Regions from separate parts of the Trichloromonas acetexigens genome, predicted to be linked through region 1. Evidence: predicted binding sites of a transcription regulator. Region 1 holds the regulator's gene; each other region holds the start of a gene.
What was found. Region 1 encodes HrcA, which represses chaperone genes, less so after heat shock. Its sites were predicted from a motif close to TGTTAGCACTCNNNNNNNNNGAGTGCTAACA; they were not measured.
Positions count from the first base shown of each region.

Region 2: a site for HrcA is predicted at 2,140-2,170, ahead of rpoH (RNA polymerase sigma factor RpoH). Genes of this name have one in related genera too.
Region 3: a site for HrcA is predicted at 1,783-1,813, ahead of groES (co-chaperone GroES). Genes of this name have one in related genera too.

Region 1 is NZ_FOJJ01000009.1:37,240-41,387, reverse strand. It holds gene hemW (radical SAM family heme chaperone HemW) at 1-1,014, shown strand, start outside; gene hrcA (heat-inducible transcriptional repressor HrcA) at 1,188-2,228, shown strand; gene grpE (nucleotide exchange factor GrpE) at 2,252-2,836, shown strand; gene dnaK (molecular chaperone DnaK) at 2,900-4,148, shown strand, end outside.
Region 2 is NZ_FOJJ01000040.1:120,488-124,635, forward strand. It holds gene BQ4888_RS16265 (NHL repeat-containing protein) at 1-625, opposite strand, end outside; gene BQ4888_RS16270 (exosortase system-associated protein, TIGR04073 family) at 965-1,369, shown strand; gene mnmM (tRNA 5-(aminomethyl)-2-thiouridylate-methyltransferase MnmM) at 1,426-2,034, opposite strand; gene rpoH (RNA polymerase sigma factor RpoH) at 2,209-3,057, shown strand; gene BQ4888_RS16285 (outer membrane protein assembly factor BamD) at 3,169-3,906, shown strand.
Region 3 is NZ_FOJJ01000037.1:145,867-150,014, reverse strand. It holds gene BQ4888_RS12975 (L,D-transpeptidase family protein) at 1-1,717, shown strand, start outside; gene groES (co-chaperone GroES) at 1,939-2,229, shown strand; gene groL (chaperonin GroEL) at 2,275-3,918, shown strand; gene BQ4888_RS12960 (cytochrome c3 family protein) at 3,993-4,148, opposite strand, start outside.

The DNA.
Region 1 (4,148 bases):
CTGGAACTGGCCGCGGCCGCCGGAACCTGGTCGGGGCCGCTGACGACGGTCTTTTTCGGCGGCGGCACCCCATCACTGCTGGCGCCGCCGCAGATCGGCCGGATTCTCCAGGCCGCCGCCGCCCACTTCGGCTTCGTTGCCGATTGTGAAATCAGTCTCGAAGCCAACCCCGGCACCCTCTCCCCCCAATCCCTCGCCGGCTACCGTGCCGTCGGGATCAACCGCCTCTCCCTCGGCGCCCAATCCCTCGACGATCGGGCTCTGGCCCAGCTTGGCCGCATCCACAGCGCCGCCGAAATCCGCCAGGCGGTGGCCTGGAGTCGCGCGGCGGGCTTCGACAATCTCGGCCTCGATCTGATTTATGCCCGCTCCGGGCAAAGCCCGGCCGATCTGGAGCGGGAACTTGTTGCCTTTCTCGCCCTCGAACCGGAGCACCTCTCCTGCTACGGCCTGAGCGTGGAGGAAGACACCCCTTTCCATGCCTTCCAGCGCCGGGGAGAACTAGCCCTTCCCGACGAACAGAGCTACGCCCGGCAGTTTGTCCTCCTCCATGAACACCTTGCCGAAGCAGGCTTTGGTCACTACGAAATCTCCAATTACGCCCGCCCCGGCCGGAAATGCCGCCACAACCTCCGCTACTGGCGCCGCCGGGGGTGTCTGGCCCTCGGCGCCGGCGCCCATGCCTTCGATCCCGCCGGCTGGGGACGGCGCCTGGCGGTCCCCGGCGAACTTGCCGCCTACCGGCAAGCCTTGGAGGTGGGACAGGATCCCCTGCTGGAGTTGGAAAGCTTTGACCGCACCGGGGCCATGGCCGAAACCCTTTACCTCGGCCTGCGTACCGCTGAAGGCGTTGCCGACCGGGATTTCTCCGTGCGCTTCGGAGAGTCTCTCGGCGAACACTTTGCTCCGGCCATCGCCCGCGCCGGCAGCCATCTACACCATGAAAACGGCCGCTGGACCTTCGACCTCTCCGGCTGGCTGCTCTTCGATCACCTGATCCTCCCCTTTCTCTAGCCTGACCCATACCCCTTTTTCACGGGAGAAAATGCCCTGTAATGGGGGGCTTTGCCCTTGACAAAGAATAGGGGCATTGTTATGTTGTGCCACGTTAGCACTCGGAAGTGATGAGTGCTAAGGCAACGACGGCCGGGGCTTTCCGGCTTGAGTTTTTTGGGGCCGGATAAACCATGAGCGATGAACTCAACGAGCGTAGTCGGCGCATTCTCGAAGCGATCGTCGAGGATTACATCGGCACCGCCGAACCGATCGGTTCGCGGGCGGTGACCCGCCGCCACCACCTCGGCCTGTCGCCGGCGACGGTGCGCAACGTCATGGCCGATCTCGAAGAGATGGGCTACATCGTCTCCCCTCATACCTCGGCGGGGCGAGTCCCCACGGAAAAGGGCTACCGTTTTTACGTCGACACCCTGCTGCAGGTCGGGCAACTCGACTTGCAACAGAAAAGCCGCATCGAACAATTTTACCGCATCGACGGTCTGCGCGTCGAAGAGCGGCTGCGGGAGGCGGGCAAGGTACTTTCGGCCATTTCCAGCTATACCGGAGTGGTGATGACGCCCCGCTTCAACTGCACGGTCTTCCGCCATATCGAGTTTCTCAAGCTCTCCCAGGGGCGGCTGCTGGTCATCTTCGTCTCCCACTCCGGCCTGGTCCAGAACAAGGTCATCGAAACCGACCTCTCGCTTTCCCAGTCGGAACTGGAGCATATTTCCAGCTATCTCAACCAGACCCTCAGCGGCCTGAGCATCCAGGAGATCAAAGCCAAAATCGTGCGGGAAATGGCCGAGGAGAAGGCTGTTTACGACAAGCTGCTGAGCCGCGCCCTGGAGCTCTCCCAGGAGGCGTTAAGCGACGAGCTGGGCGGCCAGGTCTATATCGAAGGGGCTGCCAACATCCTGGAGCAGGCCGAATTCAAGGATCTGGAGCGGATGAAGCGGCTCTTTCGGGCCTTCGAGCAGAAGAGCCTGCTGGTCGAACTGCTCGACAAAAGCCAGCAGGCGCGGGGCGTGCAGATTTTCATCGGCAGCGAATCCGAATACCGGGAAATCGAGGGATGCAGCCTGATTACCGCCAACTATTCGAGCAGTCGGGGAACGATCGGCACCCTCGGGGTGATCGGCCCCAGCCGCATGAACTATTCCCAGGTGATCCCCGTGGTCGACTACACTGCGCGCCTGGTCAGCCAAATACTTGAAACCGAATTAGAATAGTCAGACACAGGAGAACGCATATCGTGGCAAAAAAATCCGAACACCTTAAAGAGCAGCCCCAACCCATAAGCGAAGAAGCGCCCGCCGAGGAGACCGAGGAAACGGGCGCGGCCGAGGCTGGTGAAGGCGCTCCGGCGCTGGAGGAGCAGCTGGCGGCGGCGCAGGAAGAGGCACGGAAGAACTGGGACCTTTATCTGCGCGAACGGGCCGACCTGGAGAATTTCCGCCGCCGCGCCCAGAAGGAAAAGGAAGATCTGGCCCGCTTTGCCAACGAAAATATCCTCAAGGAACTGCTGCCGGTGCTGGACAACCTGGAACGGGCTCTCGAACACGCCCGCCAGGAAGGCGGCGCGGGGGAGGAAAGTTTGCGTCAGGGGGTGGAGATGACCCTCGGTCTCTTTGCTAAAAGCCTGGAAAAATTTGGCGTCACCCCGATCCAGGCGGAAGGCGCGCCCTTCGATCCGGCCTGGCACGAAGCAATGGGACAGCTGGAAAGCGCCGAACATCCGGCGAATACCGTGGTGAAAGAGCTGCAGAAGGGCTACCAGCTCAACGGCCGGCTGCTGCGCCCCACCCTGGTCATGGTGGCCAAGGCGCCCGCCGCCTAGCCGTCCTGCTCAATCCACAAAAAATCACCCGTTAAAAGGGCTCAACACAAGGAGGAAATCATTATGGGTAAAGTCATCGGTATCGACCTCGGGACCACCAACTCGTGCGTGGCGGTCATGGAAGGCGGCGAGCCGGTCGTCATCGCCAACTCGGAAGGGGCCCGCACCACGCCGTCGATGGTCGGCTTCGCCGAAAACGGCGAGCGCCTGGTGGGGCAGCAGGCCAAGCGGCAGGCGGTCACCAATCCGGAAAACACCCTCTACGCCATCAAACGTCTGATCGGCCGCAAGTTCGATTCGGAGGCGGTGCAGAAAGACATCCAGATCAGCCCCTTCAAGATTCTCAAGGCGGACAACGGCGACGCCTGGGTCGAGGCCCGGGGCAAGAATTACAGCCCGCCGGAAATCTCGGCGATGATCCTGCAGAAGATGAAGCAGACGGCGGAAGACTATCTCGGTGAGGAAGTGACCGACGCGGTCATCACCGTCCCTGCCTACTTCAACGACTCCCAGCGCCAGGCGACCAAGGATGCCGGCAAGATCGCCGGGCTCAACGTGTTGCGTATCATCAACGAGCCGACCGCCGCCTCCCTCGCCTACGGCCTGGACAAGAAGGCGGAAGAGAAGATCGCGGTCTTCGACCTCGGCGGCGGTACCTTCGATGTCTCCATCCTCGAACTGGGGGACGGCGTCTTCGAGGTCAAGTCGACCAATGGCGACACCTTCCTTGGCGGCGAGGACTTCGATCAGCGCATCATCGACTATGTCGCCAACGAGTTCAAGAAGGAGCAGGGGATCGACCTGCGCAGCGACAAGATGGCCCTGCAACGCCTCAAGGAAGCGGCGGAAAAGGCCAAGTGCGAACTCTCCGGCTCGATGGAGACAGAGGTCAACCTCCCCTTCATCACCGCCGACGCCAACGGGCCGAAACACCTGCTCATCAAGCTGACCCGCGCCAAGCTGGAAAGCCTCTGTGAAGACCTGCTCAACAAGCTGGTCGAGCCCTGCAAAATCGCCATCAAGGATGCCGGTCTGTCAGCCTCGGATATCGACGAAGTCATCCTGGTCGGCGGCATGACTCGCATGCCGGCGGTGCAGAAGCGGGTTCAGGAGATCTTCGGCAAGACGCCCAACAAGGGGGTCAATCCCGACGAGGTCGTTGCTATCGGCGCCGCCATCCAGGGGGGCGTGCTCAAAGGGGAAGTCAAGGACGTCCTGCTCCTCGACGTCACCCCCCTCTCCCTCGGCATCGAGACCCTGGGCGGGGTCATGACCAAGCTGATCGAGAAGAACACGACCATCCCCTGCAAGA
Region 2 (4,148 bases), on a different contig from region 1:
TCGTGCTGGAACTGAACATGCCGGTCTTTTGGCTGCCCGGGATTCTCGCCAGTTGCGTCCCTTCGCCGTCGAAAATATAGACCGCCGGCGGAATCCCTGCCTCGGGACGCCCGAAGTCGCTGACCAGCAGTTCACGCCGCTGCGGATCAAAGCTGAGCGCCACCGGTTGGGCCAAGTCCGCCGCGCCGACATTGAAGAGATAGTCGCCGTCGAGGCTAAAGGCCTTCACCGCCCGATCCCGGCAATCGGCGACAAAGAGCCTCCCGCCTTCACGGTCAATCGCCAGATCGTTGGGAATCATGCTGCCCACCTCGCCGATGACGCGGAGGACGTTGCTCCCGCTGCGGTAGACTTCCACTTGCCCGCGACTTTCATTTCCGACATAGAGCAGACCGTCGGCCCAAACTACCCCGAGAGGCTTACCGTCGATTCTGAGTTTGCGCCGCTCCTTGAGGTTCTTCAGGTCGACATGAATGATCGCCTGCCGGCGGTAATCGGAAACCAGCACCGTCCCCTTCGGCCCCTCGGTCATGCGCACGGGCGAAGACGCCGCCCCCGCGAGGGAAGAGAAAAAAAGTGGCAGTCCAAGAAAGACAAGCCCAAGGATGATTGATTGGTGTCTCATGAAATTCACTCCCCTTCCGGCAAGACCCGATCGAGAGAAAACCCGTCCAAAATCCCGGGGGAAAACGTATCTGATTGAATTATAGCAGGAAAGCGTCCCTCGACGATACCCTCGCAAGAAATTCGGCAACAACGGGACCGCCTTCCATCAGGAAGGAGGAAGATGGAGGGATGAGCCCCAGGGATGAAAAAAGCAAGACGCGGAAATGATCATGACGCCTGAGCGGGCGGACAGGTTGACGATTTATCGCCTTGCGCGGCGGACGTGCCCTGCTATATAGTCAAAAAGACGTGGACAAATCCGATTATCCACGAACATTTCATCCATCAGGAGGAGACGATGCCGAAACACCTGTTGATCTTCATGTCCATGCTGCTTTTTCTGTTGACGGCCGCCGTCGCTCCGGCCCTGGCCGTGAGCCACGCCGAAAAGGATTACATTGATGATGTGCTGGAGCCGGAAACCTATATGGAAAAATCCTCCTTCAAACTCCTGCGCGGGCTGACCAACATGGTCACCAGCCCCGGCGAAATCCCCAAACAGATGGTGCTCACCATCCGCGACCGGGGTGCCCTCGGCGTTCCTTTGGGATTTCTCAAAGGCATCGGCATGACCGTGATGCGCGTCGGCATCGGCGCCTGGGAAACGGTCTCCTTCCCTGCGCCAAACAGCATGGAGGGGGATTTCGCACCGATCATGAATCCGGAATTCGTCTGGAATCCCTCCCCTCCGATTCGCCGTTGATCACGTTTGATCCTTATCCATAAAAGGCCGGCCGGGATTTCCGGGCCGGCCTTTTTTCATCCACGTCGTTCCACCACCAGCAGATACGGAGCCTGCCGCCGGTTCGCCACCTGTAGCCGCAGAATGTGCCAATAGCGGGACGACAGTCCTTGCAGCCATTCCTCCACGGCCCGGCACTCCTCTTCCCCTGGCGGGTGGCCGATGTAGACCACCAGCGCCATCCGCCCCCCAATCGCCAGTAAATCGAGGGCTTGCCGCAAGGCTTCCAGTGTTATTTCAACGCGTGTCGTCAGCCCGGGATCGCCGCCGGGCAGATAGCCGAGATTGGCCATGATCCCCCGCGCCGGTCCCTGGGTGTATTCCGTCAGTCGCGCATGACTGTCATGCACCAGGCGCACCGTCCCGGCATCGCCTTGACCGTCGAGAATCCAGGCAATCCCTGCCTCGGTGAGGCGCGCCCCAGTGTGTTGCAGCGCTTCTAATTGTACGTCGAAGGCAAAAACCCGACCTTCGGATCCGACCTGGCGGGCCAGAAAGAGGGTGTCGGTGCCGTTGCCGGCGGTGAGATCGATGGCCAGATCGCCGGCCTCGAGTACTTCCGCCACCAACCGCTGCGCCCAGCGCACCATGCGGATCAGCGAGGGTTCCTGTAGTGTTTTTCGCATCGGCTTTTCCTTCGGATCGTTTGCTTCCCCACCCGGACGGCCAGGTGCCCGATGGATTGGTCTCATAATCCCTCCCCTTGCAACCCTTTATAGAATTTGCTATATATTTAGCACTCACCGAATCAGAGTGCTAACAACCCGACGGAACGGAAGTTTCCGCGAAAGGAGTCAAGGATGAGTTTAGCCAATCCTCCTTTAGTGATCGATAGCCTGGATCATTATCTGGCAAGAATCAAGCAGTTTGAACTCCTCGACCGGGATGAGGAGACCGCCTTGGCGCGCCGCTATCGCCGGGATGGCGATCTCGAGGCCGCCCATCGCCTGATCTGCGGCAACCTGCGCTTTGTGGTCAAAGTCGCCAACGAATATCGCGGCTACGGCATGAAGATGCTCGATCTGATTCAGGAAGGGAACATCGGCCTGATGATGGCGGTGAAGAAATTCGATCCGGATCGGGGCATCCGGCTGATTTCCTATGCGGTCTGGTGGATTCGTGCCTATATCCAGAACTACATCGTCAAGACCTGGTCGCTGGTGAAGATCGGCACCACTCAGGCCCAGAAAAAACTCTTTTTCAAGCTCAAGCAGACGCAGGCGGCGCTGTTGCGCCTGACCGGCCGGGAGGATGGCGAGGAGATCGCCCAGACCCTCGATGTGCGCACCGACGAGGTTGAAGAGATGAGCCGTCGCTTGGCCGCCCGCGAGACCTCGCTGGATGTGGAACTGATCGAGGGAGAGCATTTTACCCTCATGGATACGCTGGTCGATGACACCCCCGACCAGGAATCCCGGCTGATCGAAGATGAACATCGCCGGCGGCTGTCCAGCGAAGTCCACCAAGCCTTTGACTGCCTCAACGACCGGGAACGGAAAATCATCCAGGAAAGGATTCTGGACGAATCACCTCGAACCCTGCAGGAGTTGGCCGACGATTTTGGCATCAGCCGGGAGCGTGTGCGCCAGCTTGAAGCGAACGCTTTGAGCAAGCTGCGGGGAACGCTCGAAGGCTTGCGCACAGCCTGATCCCCCTCGTTATCGGCGGGGGGAAAGGGGCGAATGTCATTGACAAAAGCCCGGCCATCCCGTACTTTCTAGCGACTTTTGACTCTCTCGGATCCAAGGATGAACCCGTTGATGAAAAAACTGCTCAGCGCCCTGCTTCTGCTCCTGTTGGCCACCGCCTGTGCCTCGACAGTGGTCCCCCCGCCCAAGACCGCCGAACATTATCTGGAGGAGGGTGAGGCCAATTTCGAAAAGGGCCGCTACGAGGACGCCATCGCCAACTGGGAAAAGGTCAGGGACAGTTATTTTTCCCCCGAACTCAACATCCTCTCCGAGTTAAAAATCGCCGAAGCCTACTTCCTGAGTGAACGCTATGTTGAAGCGGCCACGGCTTACGAGGACTTTCTCAAGCAGCACCCCGACCATCCTCGCACCGCGGATGTCCTCTTCCAACTTGGGCTTTCCTATTTTCACCAGATGCTCTCGGCGGACCGCGATCAGACCGCGACCCGTAACGCCCTTTCGACCTTCACCGATCTGCAGAAACGCTTCCCCGACTTTTCCCGGGCCGATGAACTGACCACCAAGATCGCCCAATGTCGAGAGCGGCTGGCGGAACATGAAATCCTGGTCGGCCAGTTCTACCTGCGCACCAAACAGTACCAGGCGGCGAGCAATCGCATCAGCGGGGTTCTGGCCGAAAATCCGGACTACCCGAAAAAAGACGAGGCCTATTTCCTGCTCGGACATGCCTACCTCATGCTCGAACAGCGGCAGCGCGCGGCGGATGCCTTCAACTCCCTTTTCCGCGAATATCCCGCCAGCGACTATGTGCTGCAGGCGCAGAAACTGGTAGAAAAAAACTACTGATTTCAGCCACCACCGCCCTCCATCCCGCTCCTCCACCCCCGCGCTAAAAACGCGGGGGTTTTCTTTTGCCTCCCAGGCCCGAAACAGACCATCTTCCACTGCCGGAAGCACAGAATAACCTATATATGGGATTTTAAATTCGATGTTAGTTAATTTTCACATGATTGGAATATTTTATCTTTTCCCTTGACTTAATGATGCGACAAGTTGTAGAAAAAACCATCACTGATTGTATACGGTAT
Region 3 (4,148 bases), on a different contig from region 1:
TGCCGGCATGGAACAGGATGAGGGGGGGCGGGCGCTTCTTTATGATCTGGGACTGCAGAGCCTGTCCTCCACCGCCTCTGGCGCTACGCTGCCGCGGAGCGCACCGTTGGTCTCTTCTCGTACGGCCCCCGCCCGCTCCGGACTTCCCGTTTCCGGCGCGGGCAAGGCCCTGGTACTCGGCGCCCTGGCCGCAGATGTCATCCAGGCCGAGGTTTTTGCCCGGGATCTCGGGCAACGTCTCGGACGGCCGGTGCGGGTGCGGTCCTTTCCGGCCGAAGACGAGCTGCTGCAATGGGTGGGCCGCTATCGCATGATCGATCTGGCCTTCCTGCCCGAGTCCGCCGCCCGGCAGGCGCTCTCGGCTCAGGTTCTGCGTCTCGCCCGAAGCGCCGAGCCGGCAGGTCGCCAGTTTCCAGCAGAGAGCTTGCTGGTGGCCCGTCCCGGTCTTTCCCCCCGGCAGCTGAGCGCCGTGCGTCAGGCCCTGGTGGGCGATCCGGTGGTCCAGCGCTCCGCTCCCTCCCGTCCGGCGATGAGGAAGCCGGCCCCCATGTCGGCGCCGGTTTCCCGTTCATCGGCAGTGCGAGAGGGACGTGCCGTCGGCCGGGTTGCTTCTTCCCTGACTTTAGGCAGCGTCCCTGGCGTGCTCTTTCGCGACGAAGACCAGGCCCGGGAGTTCGCCCGGATTCTCGGGAACCGTCTCGGGGTGCCGGTGAACGCCCGTTCCTTCCCCGACCAACAGACCCTTCAGCAGTGGCTGGGGCGTCACCGCATGATCGACATCGGTGTCCTCGAAGCGGCCTTCCTGCGTCGCCAACCCGCCGGCAGCGCCTTGCCCTTGCTCCCTGCCGGCGCCTTCGGCGGCGGGGAAGTCAGTCTCGTCGCCCGTCAGGGCCTTTCTTCCGCGACCCTGCAACGCCTGCGCGACGGCTTGAATCAGCTGGTTGACGACCCGGATGTGGAGCGCCTGCTCGGTGGGGGTGCCGTCTCTCCCCCACCGCCGAGCACGGTCGCGCGTCCGGCATCCCCTCCGTCTCGGGTTGCAGTGCCCGCTCCCGCACCGCCGCCGGTCGTCGCCGCGCCCCCCGCGCCTGCTCCCCGTCCTGTTCCAGTGCGGCCCGCGCCCGTTCCTCCCGCGCCGGTGGTCAAAACTCCCCCGCCGCCGCCGGCACCACCGGTGGTCAGGGCCGAGCCGGTTCCGCCGCCACCGGCTCCGGCGCCCCAGCCGGAGTCGGAGCCGAAAGTGACGAAAAAGACCGCCGAGCCCGAGTTGCGCCTGAGCTTCCCCGGCGAGCGCGACGAAGTCTATCTGGTGCCTTTCACCACGGTCATGGTTCCCGATGCCGTGGTCGAGACGATATTCGACCGTTTTGTCGAAGCGATGAGCGCCGAAGGGTTGGCGGAGCGCTATAGCTTCATCATCCTCAAGGGCGGTCTCGACTCGGTCGATAGCGACTGGCGCCGCGATCACGACTACGTCACCGGAGAGGTCTTCGGCTATGTCGAAGAGTCGGGCTGCTGCTCCACCGACATCCGGACCAAGTCGCGGGTCGCCTTCCATCGCGCCGGTAGAGAAACCCCGACGCTGCGGCACGAGTATCCGGTCAAGACCTTCTTCGATCACGATTATTCGACTATCGACAAGGAGCGTCGCAAGCTGGCCGAGCTCATCGCCGACGAACTGGCCGCCAAGGTGCGCGCAGCCCTGGGTGGTTCCTGATCTCCCGCCGATTTTTTGCAGATTACCCTTGACATTCCCCCTCCCCTGACTATATTTAGCCCTGTTGTTAGCACTCATCGGAAGCGAGTGCTAACAACAGGGTCCCCCAAGAGGTCCGAGCCGCCGCGGTTCCAACGGTATCAGACGTCTTTTTTATTTTCCGCTTTCTATCGGGAGCAGCCCGAAAACTTTATCCAACAGGTCAGAAAGGAGAGAAGTACATGAACATCAGACCGCTTCAAGATCGTCTCATCGTCAAGCGCATCGAAGAGGAAACCAAAACCGCCGGGGGCCTGATTATCCCCGACACCGCCAAGGAAAAGCCGCAGATGGGTGAAATCGTCGCCGCTGGCAACGGCAAGAAGACCGATGACGGCAAGGTTCTGCCCCTGGATGTGAAGGTTGGCGACAAGGTGCTCTTCGGCAAATATGCCGGCACCGAAATCAAGGTCGAAGGGAAGGAATATCTGATGATGCGCGAGGAAGATATCCTCGGCGTCGTCGAGAAGTAATTTCCCCCCTATCATTTCAATAACGTGACAAGGAGATAGAGAGTAATGGCAGCCAAAGAAATCAAGTTTTCCCAGGACGCCCGCAACAGCATCCTCAAAGGGGTCAACCTGCTGGCCGAAGCGGTCAAGGCCACCCTCGGTCCCAAGGGCCGTAACGTCGTCATCGACAAGTCTTTCGGCGCCCCCCTGATCACCAAGGACGGCGTTACCGTCGCCAAGGAGATCGAACTGGAGGACCGTTTCGAGAATATGGGCGCTCAGCTGGTCAAGGAAGTCGCTTCCAAGACCTCGGACGTCGCCGGCGACGGCACCACCACCGCCACTGTTCTCGCCCAGGCCATCTACCGTGAAGGTGTCAAGCTGGTTTCCGCCGGGCACAACCCGATGGAGATCAAGCGCGGCATCGACAAGGCTGTGGAAGCGGCCGTGGCCAGCCTGAAAGAGCTCTCGAAGCCGATCAAGGACCACAAGGAAATCGCCCAGGTCGGCACCATCTCGGCCAACAGCGACGCCACCATCGGTAACATCCTCGCCGAGGCCATGGAGAAGGTCGGCAAGGAAGGGGTCATCACCGTCGAGGAAGCCAAGTCGATGGAAACCACCCTGGAGACCGTCGAAGGGATGCAGTTCGACCGTGGCTACCTCTCCCCCTACTTCATCTCCGACCCGGACCGTATGGAAGCCGTCATCGAAGACGGCCTGATCCTCATCTATGACAAGAAGATCAGCAATATGCGCGATCTGCTGCCGGTTCTTGAGCCGGTTGCCAAACAGGGCCGTCCGCTGCTGATCATTTCCGAGGACGTCGAAGGCGAAGCCCTGGCCACCCTGGTGGTCAACAAGCTGCGCGGCACCCTCAATATCGCCGCCGTCAAGGCCCCCGGCTTCGGCGACCGCCGCAAGGCCATGCTCGAAGACATCGCTGTCCTTACCGGCGGCACCGTGATCTCCGAGGACATGGGCCACAAGCTGGAGAACGCCACCCTCGACATGCTCGGCACCGCCAAGCGCATTGTCGTCGATAAGGACAACACCACCATCATCGACGGCGCCGGCGACGAAGCCGCTATCGCCGCTCGGGTCAAGGCGATCCGCGTTCAGATCGAGGAAACCACCAGCGACTACGACCGTGAGAAGCTCCAGGAGCGTCTCGCCAAGCTGGTCGGCGGGGTTGCCGTGGTCAAGGTTGGCGCTGCCACCGAAACCGAAATGAAAGAGAAGAAAGCCCGCGTCGAAGACGCCCTGCACGCTACCCGTGCGGCCGTGGAAGAAGGCATCGTCCCTGGTGGCGGCGTCGCTCTGATCCGTGCCATCGCGGCGGTCGAGAAGCTTGAGTTGGAAGGCGAGCAGAAGTTCGGCGTCAACATCGTCAAGCGCGCTCTTGAAGAGCCGCTGCGCCAGATCGCTGCTAACGCCGGTCTGGAAGGCTCCATCGTCGTCAACGAAGTCCTGAAGAAGGGCGGCGCCTACGGCCTTAACGCCGCCACCGACGAATACTGCGACATGATCGAGGCGGGCATCATCGACCCGACCAAGGTCACCCGCAGCGCCCTGCAGAATGCCGCTTCCGTGGCCGGTCTGATGTTGACCACCGAAGCCGCCATCGCCGACGCGCCCAGGAAGGAAGAAGGCATGCCCGCCATGCCCGGCGGCATGGGCGGCATGGGTGGCATGGGCGGCATGATGTGATCTGATTCCCCCAGGCTGAAGTAAAAACGCCCCCCGTTCCTTAGTTGGAGCGGGGGGCGTTTTTGTGGGGAGGGTCAGGAGGTGCGGTTGTGGCAGCCGTTGCAGGCGGTCGGTCCGCCTTCTTTCTGGTGGCAGTCCTTGCAGATTTTGTGGAAGAGGTCGCGCCCCTGAGGCGGGCCTTTGCCCAGCTCGTGGCACCCGTGGCACGGGCCGGATTCGACACCCTTGTG